Regions from separate parts of the Streptomyces sp. NPDC054932 genome, predicted to be linked through region 2. Evidence: riboswitches for the same ligand, from Rfam matches in the RefSeq annotation. Region 2 holds a riboswitch; the other holds the start of a gene.
The links. A riboswitch is a leader RNA that binds a small molecule or an ion and turns the genes downstream of it on or off. The one in region 2 is predicted to bind cyclic di-AMP.
Positions count from the first base shown of each region.

Region 1: it holds a riboswitch for cyclic di-AMP, as region 2 does, so the genes downstream of both, ACWGE1_RS27345 (transglycosylase family protein) here and ACWGE1_RS09875 (M23 family metallopeptidase) in region 2, are expected to answer to the same signal.

Region 1 is NZ_JBSGXU010000121.1:18,313-24,179, reverse strand. Features, by position in the region: gene ACWGE1_RS27360 (globin domain-containing protein) at 1-693, opposite strand, end outside; gene ACWGE1_RS27355 (cytochrome P450 family protein) at 824-2,110, shown strand; gene ACWGE1_RS27350 (transglycosylase family protein) at 2,203-3,249, shown strand; cyclic di-AMP (ydaO/yuaA leader) riboswitch at 3,528-3,700, shown strand; gene ACWGE1_RS27345 (transglycosylase family protein) at 3,703-4,404, shown strand; gene eno (phosphopyruvate hydratase) at 4,690-5,867, shown strand, end outside.
Region 2 is NZ_JBSGXU010000024.1:42,752-48,618, forward strand. Features, by position in the region: gene ACWGE1_RS09860 (bifunctional acetate--CoA ligase family protein/GNAT family N-acetyltransferase) at 1-668, opposite strand, end outside; gene ACWGE1_RS09865 (HPr family phosphocarrier protein) at 853-1,134, shown strand; gene ACWGE1_RS09870 (GntR family transcriptional regulator) at 1,627-2,304, opposite strand; gene ACWGE1_RS09875 (M23 family metallopeptidase) at 2,489-3,289, opposite strand; cyclic di-AMP (ydaO/yuaA leader) riboswitch at 3,303-3,461, opposite strand; gene ACWGE1_RS09880 (M16 family metallopeptidase) at 3,679-5,046, opposite strand; gene ACWGE1_RS09885 (M16 family metallopeptidase) at 5,067-5,867, opposite strand, start outside.

The sequences.
Region 1 (5,867 bases), on a different contig from region 2:
GGTCAGCTGCCCGCCGGCGGCGCCGAGCCGGAGCACGTCGCCCGGCCGCGTCTCGCGGACGAGGGCGGTGCTCAGCCGGCCCCGGTCGATCCGGCTGACGTGCAGGTCGAGGGTGCCGTCGGGGCGGGGGGCGTTGCCGATGGAGTAGGTGCGCCAGGTCGTCGGGACCCGTGCGCTGCTCACGCTCGCGTACTGGCCCGGGAGATAGGGGAAGGGGACGTGCGGGCGCAGCGTCAGGACGCCGATGTCCTGCCCGTACTGGAGGTGGCGCACCACCTCCGCGTCCCACCACGGCGGGTCCTCGCTCGCCCCGGCGCCGGCCGTCATCGCGTCGGCCATCACCTGGTAGGCCTCGGACCAGGCCTTTTCGACCGGCGGGGTCCAGGCGGCGCCCGAGGTCTCCGCGAGCGCGGCGAGCAGGCTGGCGCCGACGGCCGCGTAGTGCTCGGGCCGGACGAGGAATTTGCGGTGGTCGCGTCCCAGGTCGCGCAGGTAGGGGCCGAGGGTCTCGTCGTCGAGGTGGGCGATCACGTGGGTGAGCGCGGCGAAGAGCCGGTCCCGCTGGCGCTCCATGTCGTGGAGGGAGTCCGGGAAGAGGGCACGGACTCCGGGGTTGTGCCAGAAGAGGTGGGAGTAGAAGAACTTGACCGCGTGCTCGGCCCGTCTCTCCACCACCGCGAAACTGCTTTTCAAGATCCTCGCATCCACAAAACCGAAAGTAGGAATGTCGGAGAAGGTCACGTCAAGGGATGGACGATCTACGGACAGCCGCGACGAACCACCCATATCGGATGGACGCTCGGCGCCGGGATACGGTCATCGGGTGCACGAGCAGACCCCCGAAACCCCTTCCGACGCCCCTTCCGCCGAGGGCCCCACCCTCTTCGACTGGGAGTTCGCGACCGACCCCTACCCGGCCTACGCCTGGCTGCGCGAGCACTCACCGGTGCACCGCACCACGCTGCCCAGCGGGGTCGAGGCCTGGCTCGTCACCCGGTACTCCGACGCCCGCCAGGCCCTCGCCGACCAGCGGCTCAGCAAGAATCCGGCGCACCACGCGGAGCCGGCGCACGCCAAGGGCAAGACCGGGATCCCGGGGGAGCGCAAGGCCGAGCTGATGACGCACCTGCTCAACATCGACCCGCCGGACCACACCCGGCTGCGGCGGCTGGTGTCCAAGGCGTTCACCCCGCGCAGGGTCGCCGAGTTCGCCCCGCGGGTGCAGGCGCTCACCGACCATCTGATCGACGCCTTCGCGCAGAAGGGGGAGGCGGACCTCATCCACGAGTTCGCCTTCCCGCTGCCCATCTACGCCATCTGCGAGATGCTCGGCGTACCGCGCGAGGACCAGGACGACTTCCGGGACTGGGCGGGCATGATGATCCGCCACGGCGGCGGTCCGCGCGGCGGGGTCGCCCGGTCGGTCAAGCAGATGCGGACCTACCTCGGTGAACTCATCCACCGCAAAAGGGATGATCTGGGCGACGACCTGATCTCCGACCTGATCCGGGCGAGCGACCACGGCGACCACCTGACGGAGGGCGAGGCCACCGCCATGGCCTTCATCCTGCTCTTCGCCGGCTTCGAGACCACCGTGAACCTCATCGGCAACGGGGTCCACTCCCTCTTCATGAACCCCGGCCAGCGCGAGCGCCTCCAGCTCTCCCTCGCCGCCGGGGAGAGCGGACTGCTGGCCACCGGGGTCGAGGAACTGCTGCGCTACGACGGCCCGGTGGAGCTGGCGACCTGGCGCTTCGCCACCGAGCCGCTGACCCTCGGCGGCATGCGGATCGGCACCGGCGATCCGGTCCTGGTCGTCCTCGCGGCCGCCGACCGGGACCCCGAGCGGTTCGCGGACCCGGACACCCTCGACCTCTCGCGGACCGACAACCAGCACCTCGGGTACGGCCACGGCATCCACTACTGCCTGGGTGCCCCGCTCGCCCGACTTGAAGGACAGACCGCGCTCGCGACCCTGCTGACCCGCCTGCCCGATCTGGAACTCGCCGTTCCACCCCAAGACCTGCGCTGGCGCGGGGGGTTGATCATGCGAGGGCTTCGTACTCTTCCCGTTCGCTTCACGGCTCAAAACCGTTTGCGCACTATCTGATTGAAAGTCAGCTACTGACGGAACTTGTGACAATCGTTCTAAGGCCGCTAGGTTCTGCCGTTACCCCGCTGTTATGCGAAAGGTGCACCTACATGCGTTCCGGGAACGGCCGACACAGACGCCCCCGCCAGGTCCCCGCGCTGGTCGTCACAGCCGGAGTCACTGGCTCTGCCCTGGCTCTGCCGCTGCTGGCGGCCACCAACGCCGCTGCCGCCGACACGTCGACCTGGGACAAGGTCGCCGAATGCGAGAGCGGCGGCTCCTGGAGTGCCAACTACGGCAGCGGTGCCTACGGCGGACTCCAGTTCACCCAGGAAGAGTGGCAGAGCAACGGCGGGCTCGACTTCGCCGAGCGCCCCGACCTGGCGAGCCGGTCGCAGCAGATCGCCGTGGGCGAGCGCGTGCTGGGCTCGACGGGGCCGCAGGCCTGGTCGATGTGCGCGGCCTCGGCCGGTCTGGACCGGCAGAGCCCCGCCGCGCAGGTGGACCCCGGTCTGCCCGGCGGCAAGGGCCCGCTCGCCCCCACGGCGTCCCGTCCGGACGACGCCGTTCCGTCCACCCGCGGCGGCAAGCCGTCCACGGACTACGGTGCGCCGACCCCGGTCCCGAGCCCGTCCGGCACCCCCTTCCTCATTCCCGACGCCCCGTCCGTCGGACTGCCCGTCATGCCCGCGCCGGACATCCCGACGACGCCTCCCGTCGAGCCGACCCTCCCGGGCGACCCGACCACCACGCCGGCCCCCGTCGACCCGACGGCGCCGACGCTGCCGGTGGACCCGACGCTGCCGGTGGACCCGACCGCGCCCACGACTCCGCCCACCACCCCGCCCGTCACGCCGGGGCTGCCTCCGGTCGACCCGGCGGCCCCCGGGGCCCCGCAGACCCCGGAGACCCTGGGTGCCACTCCCGTCGGGGGCAGCGGCAAGCACCGCGGTGCGCCGGCGGCCGAGCCGTCGACCCCGTCCGGTGCCGCGTCGAACCCCACGTACACGGTCCAGGAGGGCGACAGCCTGGCGACCATCGCGGTCGCCAAGGGCGTAAAGGGCGGCTGGAACGGTCTCTACGAGGCCAACGAGCAGGTCATCGGTCAGGACGCCGACCTGATCAAGCCCGGCCAGAATCTGGATCTAACTACGTAATAAGGACAGTTCAGTTATCCGGAAAGAGTTGAATGTCGGTTTTCTGTAAGTGAGACATGCGTCTCTTCCGGTCAACTGGCGTGTCTCGCCCGGGGGCTTCCGCAAACCCCGCCCTCACCTGCGCAAACGTCCTCGTGAGGAGCGCAAGTAGGCCCGTTTCTCCCCGATGTTCCTCGTTGAACATCGGGGAGAGACCTGTCTACCTTCTGAATCGCTCGCCACCGCGAGCTCCTTCGACCGCATCGCCGAATCCTGCCGGCGGACGGAGGGAACAGTCGTCGCGTCAAGCGCCGAAGGCAGGAGCGGGGGAACCAAGGTAGGTGCCGGGAGCGGCCGTTGAGAGACGGTCACGCCACCGGCTTGGGGTTAAGACGTGCGCTAGGTCGCACGGCCGGGCAACTCACTCGCCCGAACCCGACAGCTCACCTCGTAGGCGTCGGTGAGGAGAACTCCATGCTGCTTTCCGGCAAGGGCAAGCACCGCCGCGGTTCCAAGGCCGTCCGCATCGTCACGCTCGCCGGTGTCGCCGGTGTGGCCGTCGCAGCCCCGCTGATGGCCGCGGGCAGCGCCAGCGCCGCCACCGCCTCCGAGTGGGACAAGGTCGCGCAGTGCGAGTCCGGCGGCAACTGGGCCATCAACACGGGCAACGGCTACTACGGCGGCCTGCAGTTCTCGTCCTCCACCTGGGCCGGGTACGGCGGCAAGGTGTACGCCGCGCAGGCCAACCAGGCTTCGAAGGCCCAGCAGATAGCCGTCGCGGAGAAGGTCCTCAAGGGTCAGGGCAAGGGTGCCTGGCCGCACTGCGGCAAGGGCCTGTCGAACTCCTCGTACAACGGTGGCGGCTCCGGCACCCCGGCGCAGAACAAGCCGCAGCCGAAGCCGAAGACCGAGACCAAGAAGGTCGAGACCAAGGCCGCGCCGAAGAAGGAGACCAAGCGCGCCGAGGCTCCGACCACCCGCTCCGAGCGCGCCGCGGCTCCGGCCGCGCCGAAGACCGGCAACGGCTCGTACGAGGTCAAGCCGGGCGACACCCTGGGCACCATCGCCGAGGCCAACGGCGTCAAGGGCGGCTGGGAGAAGCTCTTCGAGCTGAACAAGGACATCGTCTCGGACGCCGACCTGATCTTCCCGGGTCAGAAGCTCAAGCTCAGCTGAACACTGCGGCAACGGCCGCAGAACGTGTACACGGCGTCAGCTGACCGTGTGCAGGATGTCCACCGCCCGGCGCGTGCTCCACGCGCCGGGCGGTGCTGCGCGCGGCCGCCGAACGCCGATGATCATGAGACGTATGTCCCGGAAGAGGGGTATTCGGCCTCTTTTTCGTCCCAGGGTCCGGGCGGTCGGGCGGCCGAGTGCCCGGAGCCGGTTAGGCTCTAGGCGGCAAGGCCATCCCACGGCCTGACACGCCACCGCACACTCAGCGTCACATCCCAGAAGGAGATGCTCGTGCCGTCCATCGACGTCGTCGTAGCCCGGGAAATCCTGGACTCCCGAGGCAACCCCACGGTCGAGGTCGAGGTGGGCCTCGACGATGGCAGCACCGGCCGTGCTGCAGTCCCGTCCGGCGCCTCCACCGGTGCATTCGAGGCCATCGAGCTGCGTGACGGTGACCCCAACCGTTACTTCGGCAAGGGTGTCGAGAAGGCCGTCCTCGCCGTCATCGAGCAGATCGGCCCGGAGCTCGTCGGCTACGACGCCACCGAGCAGCGCCTGATCGACCAGGCCATGTTCGACCTGGACGCCACCGACAACAAGGGCTCGCTCGGCGCCAACGCCATCCTCGGCGTGTCCCTGGCCGTCGCGCACGCCGCGTCCGAGGCCTCGGACCTTCCGCTCTTCCGCTACCTCGGCGGTCCGAACGCGCACCTGCTGCCCGTTCCGATGATGAACATCCTCAACGGTGGGTCGCACGCCGACTCCAACGTGGACATCCAGGAGTTCATGATCGCCCCCATCGGCGCGGAGTCCTTCTCCGAGGCGCTGCGCTGGGGTGCCGAGGTCTACCACACCCTCAAGAAGGTCCTGCACACCAAGGGCCTGTCCACCGGCCTGGGCGACGAGGGCGGCTTCGCCCCGAACCTGGAGTCCAACCGCGCCGCGCTCGACCTCATCGTCGAGGCCATCAAGCAGGCCGGCTACACCCCGGGCAAGGACATCGCGCTCGCGCTCGACGTCGCCGCGTCCGAGTTCTACAAGGACGGCAAGTACGAGTTCGAGGGCCAGTCCCGCTCGGCCGCCGAGATGACCGACTACTACGCCGAGCTCGTCGAGGCGTACCCGCTGGTCTCCATCGAGGACCCGCTGTTCGAGGACGACTGGGCCGGCTGGAAGGTCATCACCGACCGCCTCGGCGCCAAGGTCCAGATCGTCGGTGACGACCTGTTCGTCACCAACCCGGAGCGTCTGGCCCGCGGTATCGAGGAGGGCTCCGCGAACGCCCTGCTCGTGAAGGTGAACCAGATCGGTTCGCTGACCGAGACCCTGGACGCCGTCGAGATGGCCCAGCGCAACGGCTTCAAGTGCATGATGTCCCACCGCTCCGGTGAGACCGAGGACGTCACCATCGCCGACCTCGCCGTCGCCGTGAACTGCGGTCAGATCAAGACCGGCGCCCCGGC
Region 2 (5,867 bases):
CCGGAGCGGCTGACGCCGACGACGGCCACCGAGCCGGGGGCCAGCAGCCGCTGCACCGAGCGGGCCTCGGCGCGCTGTTCGCGGGCGCGCTGCACGGCGAGGGACTCGGCGGTGGGTTCGAGGTCGAGGGTGAGGTGGACGGAGCCGTCCTCGAAGCTGCGCTTCTGCTGGTAGCCGGCGTCCGTGAACACCTTGATCATCTTGATGTTGGCGGGCAGGACCTCGGCGGCGAACCGCCGGATGCCGCGCTCCCGGGCCACCGCGCCGATGTGTTCGAGGAGGGTGGAGGCGACCCCGCGGCCCTGGTGGGCGTCCTGGACGAGGAAGGCGACCTCGGCCTCGTCGGCGGGTCCGGAGGCGGGCCGGCCGTCGGCGCCGATGCGGTCGTAGCGGACGGTGCCGATGAACTCCCCGCCGATGGTCGCGGCGAGGCCGACCCGGTCCACGTAGTCGTGGTGCGTGAAGCGGCGCACGTCGCGGTCGGAGAGCCGGGGGTAGGGGGCGAAGAACCGGTAGTACTTCGACTCGTCCGAGACCTGCTCGTAGAAGCTGACGAGCCGGCCCGCGTCCTCGGTGGTGATGGGCCTGATCCGGGCGGTGCCGCCGTCGCGGAGGACGACATCGGCTTCCCAGTGGGCCGGGTACGAGGGGTCCGACTCGGTGGTCATGGGCCTACCTTACGGCCGGACCGGGGCGGAGAGCGCTCGCGCGGCGCATGAGGCATATCAGGGTGTACCAGGGCAAGCTGGGGAAGGTCGAACGGCGGAAAATTCAGGCCGGAGGTCGGTCCGAGCATTCCGGACGTCGTGAGAGACTGGTCTAGACAACCGTAAGAACCTGAAGGGCATCACCATGGCAGAGCGCCGCGTCAACGTCGGTTGGGCCGAGGGCCTGCACGCTCGTCCCGCCTCGATCTTCGTCCGTGCGACGACCGCTTCCGGCGTCCCGGTGACCATCGCGAAGTCCGGCGGCGACCCCGTCAACGCCGCCTCCATGCTGGCGGTCCTGGGTCTGGGCGCCCAGGGCGGCGAGGAGATCGTCCTCGCCTCCGAGGCCGAGGGTGCGGACGCCGCACTGGACCGCCTCGCGAAGCTGGTCGCCGAGGGTCTCGAGGAGCTCCCCGAGACCGTCTGACCCTTCGGGTTCGACCTCATGCACGAAGCCGCGGTTCCGGTGCACCGGGACCGCGGCTTCGTCGTTCGTGTGCGGGGCCTGTCGCGCGGCGCCGCATGCGCACGGGCTCGCCACGACCGCCGCGCCGGGCCGGGCCGTTGACGCACGGGCCTGACACCGGGCACCGGAGAGCTGGCGAGCGAACGGGCACGGCCGAGCGCTGCGGGCGAGGCCGGGACCGGGGCCGGGGCCGGAGCCGGGCTCTGCGAGGCCTTCCGGCGTTGCCCGCCTGCGCCGGGTGCGACCCGGCGCAGACCCCGTCCCACCCGGGCTCCCGGCAGCACGCAACGGCCCGGGGAGAAATCCCGCCCGGCAGAGAAAATGGCCCGCCGAAATCCGGCGCACGCCGAATTGAGCTCCGCAGGAATTCCGCACGGCGAATTGACCCGCACAGAGCGGACCGGGCGCCGGACAGTGAATTCGCGCGATCCCACCCTTTGTATACGGCTCCTGTTAATGCCGGCCGCTCGACATGTTTACGGCAGGTTGCGAAGTCCTCACCGCCTGGCGGAGCCGCAGCCGGTGCGCCCCCGCCACCCGGTCGGCGTGCACCGCGGTCAGCGCCCGCGCCCGCTCGGCGTCGCCGCGCGCCACCGCGTCCACGATCGCGCCGTGCTCCGCCCAGGAGTCCACGGGCCGGGCCGGCGCCTCCACCGCGTACATCCACGTGATCTTGTGCCGCATCTGGGTGAGCAGCGCGATCAGCCCGGGGCTGCCGGAGGCCTGTGCGAGCGTCTCGTGGAACCAGCCGCCCAGGGACCGCAGGTCCTCCCCCTGGCCCCGCCTGGCCCGTTCCTGACCCAGCCTGACCAGTCCGCGCAGCACCTTGAGGTGTGCGTCGGTGCGCCGCCGGGCGGCTCTGGCGGCCGCCAGGGGCTCCAGGAGCATCCGCATCTCCAGCAGGTCCGCGGCCTCCTGCTCGGTCGGCTCCGCCACGCAGGCCCCCGCATGGCGCCGCGTGGTCACGAATCCCTCGGACTCCAGGGTCCGCAGGGCCTCGCGGACCGGGACGCGCGAGACCCCGTACCGGCGGGCCAGCACCTCCTCGGTCAGCCGGCCGCCCGGCTCGAACACCCCGGAGACGATGTCGTCGCGGATTGCTGTGCATACCGCGTGCGCAGGAATACGCAAGACCGAACCTCCGCCTATTTCCGACTGCCAGCCTCATTGCACGCACATGCGCGTGCTGCGACTCTATTGCAACACACGATAATTTCCGAGAGCGGCCGGAAATCCGAAACATTTGCACAAGAGCGCAACACAAAGGCCCCGGCTCGGGGAGCCGGGGCCTTCGGTGAAGCGGTGCGGTGCGGGGTCAGAGGCTGACACCGTGCGAGCGCAGGTACGCGATCGGGTCGATGTCCGAGCCGTACTGCGAGCCCGTGCGGGCCTCGAAGTGCAGGTGCGGGCCGCTGGAGTTGCCGGTGGAGCCCGACAGGCCGATCTGCTGGCCGGCGCTGACCTGCTGGCCGACTGAGACGCTCAGCGAGGTCATGTGCCCGTACTGGGTGTACGTGCCGTCGTTGTGCTTGATGACGACGTTGTTGCCGTACGCGCCACCCCAGCCGGCCTCGACGACGGTACCGATGCCCACCGCGTGGACCGAGGTGCCGGAGGCGGCGTGGAAGTCGATGCCCGTGTGGCTGCCGGAGGACCACATGCCGCCGCCCGCGTGGTACTGCGTGCTGACGTACGAGTCGTCGAGCGGGGCGACGAAGGTGTTGAGGCGCTTGCGCTCCTCCTCGCGGGCCGCACGCTCGGCGGCCTCGCGCTCGGCCTTGGCCTTGGCCTCGGCGAGGCGCTTGGCCTCCGCGGCCCGCTGCTTCGCGTCGGCCTCGGCCTGCGCCTTGACGGCGTCCTGCTCGGCGGCGCGGTGCTGGGACTCGGCCTGGGCGTTGATGTCACCTGCGAGGTCCTCGGCGACGACCACGGCACCCAGCCCGTTCTCCGGGGCGGAGCTGCTGTGGTTGTCCGCGGCGAAGGCCGGGGCGGCGAGGGAGCCGACCACACCCGTGGTGGCGATCGCGGCGATACCGGCGTAACCGGCGGTCTTCTTGCTCAGACGGCTGGAGCCACGGTGCTTACCGGTACCAGCGGGACGACTGCCAAACGCCATGAAGGGTTTGATCCTTTCCTTCCTTCTCGCCTACCGGGTTAGCTGACGGGTTCGGAGCAGGAAGGTCTCCTACGGGCCTCCTCTTGCGAGGGGGTCCGATTCACCCCAGGGACTCATGTGGGTCCCCGGCTCCCCAGGCTCGCGCCTGACGGGGACTCGGCGATCGCTGTCCGGTGCCGCGGGTGCGGCGGGCACAACTGACGGGCAGCACGGCCGACGCTAGGCGGATCATCAGTCAATCGCCAAACAGACGCGGCTTTTTGTTGCGTACGCCACACCGCATACAAGCAACCTCACCACTAAACGGACAAAAGGGGTTCCGGTGACCAAGTCACCAGAACCCCTTGCTGAAACCTTCAGCCGGCCATCGATCGGCCGTCACCCGGCCGTCAGTTGGAGACGACCGTGACCTCCCCGATCCCGAGCGCCCGCACGGGCTCCTCGATGAGCGTCGCGTCGCCCACCAGGACGGTGACCAGCCGGTCCGCCGGGAAGGCCTTCACGACCGCCGTGGTCGCCTCCACCGTGCCGGTCTCGGCCAGCCGGGCGTACAACTGCGCCTGGTAGTCGTCCGGCAGCTCCTGCTCGACCTGGTCGGCGAGGGTGCCCGCGACCGAGGCCGCCGTCTCGAACTTCAGCGGTGCCACGCCCACCAAGTTCTGCACGGCGACGTCGCGTTCGGCGTCGGTCAGACCGCCCGCCGCGAGGGTGTGCAGGACCTTCCAGAGGTCCTCCAGGGCCGGGCCCGTGTTGGGGGTGTCCACCGAGCCGCTGATGGCGAGCATCGAGGCGCCCTTGCCGTCCGCGGTGGAGCGCAGCACCTGCCCGAAGGCGCGCACGCCGTAGGTGTACCCCTTCTCCTCGCGCAGCACCTTGTCCAGGCGCGAGGTGAGGGTGCCGCCCAGGCAGTAGGTGCCCAGCACCTGGGCCGCCCACACCCGGTCGTGGCGGTCCGCCCCGATCCGGCCGATCAGCAGCTGCGTCTGGACCGCGCCGGGCCGGTCCACGATGACCACGCGGCCGGTGTCGTCCGCGGTCACCGGCGGCACCGGAAGGGCCGCGGCGGTGTTGCCCGTCCACGCGCCCAGGGTGTCCGCCAGCACGGCGTCCAGGTCGATGCCGGTCAGGTCACCGACGACCACCGCGGTGGCGGTGGCGGGGCGTACGTGGGCCTCGTAGAAGGCGCGCACGGCGGCGGAGTCGATCCGGGCGACCGTCTCCTCCGTCCCCTGGCGCGGCCGGGACATCCGCAGGTCGGCCGGGAAGAGCTCCTTGGAGAGCTGCTTGGCGGCGCGGCGCTGCGGGTTGGCCAGCTCGTGCGGGATCTCGTCGAGCCGGTTGCGCACCAGCCGGTCGACCTCGGCGTCGGCGAAGGCGGGGGCGCGCAGCGCCTCGGCGAGCAGGCCCAGCGCCTTGGGCAGCCGGGACGCCGGAACCTCCAGCGAGACCCGGATGCCCGGGTGGTCGGCGTGCGCGTCGAGGGTGGCGCCGCAGCGCTCCAGCTCGGCCGCGAACTCCTCGGCGGAGTGCTTGTCGGTGCCCTCGGAGAGCGCCCGGGCCATGATGGTCGCCACGCCGTCCAGGCCCGCGGGCTCGGCGTCGAGCGGGGCGGCGAGGTTGACCTCGACCGCCACGACCTGCTGGCCCGGCCGGTGGCAGCGCAGCAGGGTCAGCCCGTTGGACAGCTGCCCGCGGTCGGGGGCCGGGAAGGCCCACGGCTGCGGCTCGCCGGCCTGCGGCTGCGGGTGGAAGGTCATCGTGACGGCTGCGGTGTCGCTCACTGCTCCGCCCCCTCGTTCTCGTCGGACTCGTCGTGCTGGTCGGACTCGTCGGCTGCGATCGGCTCGTACACGAGCACCGCGCGGTTGTCCGGGCGCAGTCGGGCCGCGGCCACGGCCTGCACCTCCTCGGCGGTGACGTCGAGGACGCGCTGGACGGCGGTCAGCGCCAGCTGGGGGTCGCCGAACAGGACCGCGAAGCGGCACAGTTCGTCGGCACGTCCGGCCACCGTGCTCAGCCGGTCCAGCCACTCGCGCTCCAGCTGCGCCTGTGCGCGCTCCATCTCCTCGGCCGTCGGGCCCTCGGCGGCGAACCGCGCGAGCTCCTCGTCCACGGCCGCCTCGATGGCGGGGATCTCGACCCCGCTGGAGGTCTTGACGTCCAGCCAGCCCAGGGAGGGCGCCCCGGCCAGGCGCAGCATGCCGAAGCCGGCCGCGACGGCCGTCTGGTCGCGGCGTACCAGCCGGTTGTGCAGCAGGGAGGATTCCCCGCCGCCCAGGATGGTCAGGGCTACATCGGCGGCGTCGCACTCACGGGTGCCGTCGTGCGGCAGCCGGTAGGCGGCCATCAGCGCACGCGCCGGGACCTCCTCGACGATCTCCTCGCGCAGCTGCTCCCCGATGATCTCGGGCAGCGAGCCGTCGCGGGGCGGCTGCTTGCCGTCGTGCGCGGGGATGGTGCCGAAGTACTTCTCCACCCAGGCGAGCGTCTGCTCGGGGTCGATGTCCCCGACGACCGAGAGCACCGCGTTGTTGGGCGCGTAGTACGTGCGGAAGAAGGTCCGCGCGTCCTCCAGGGA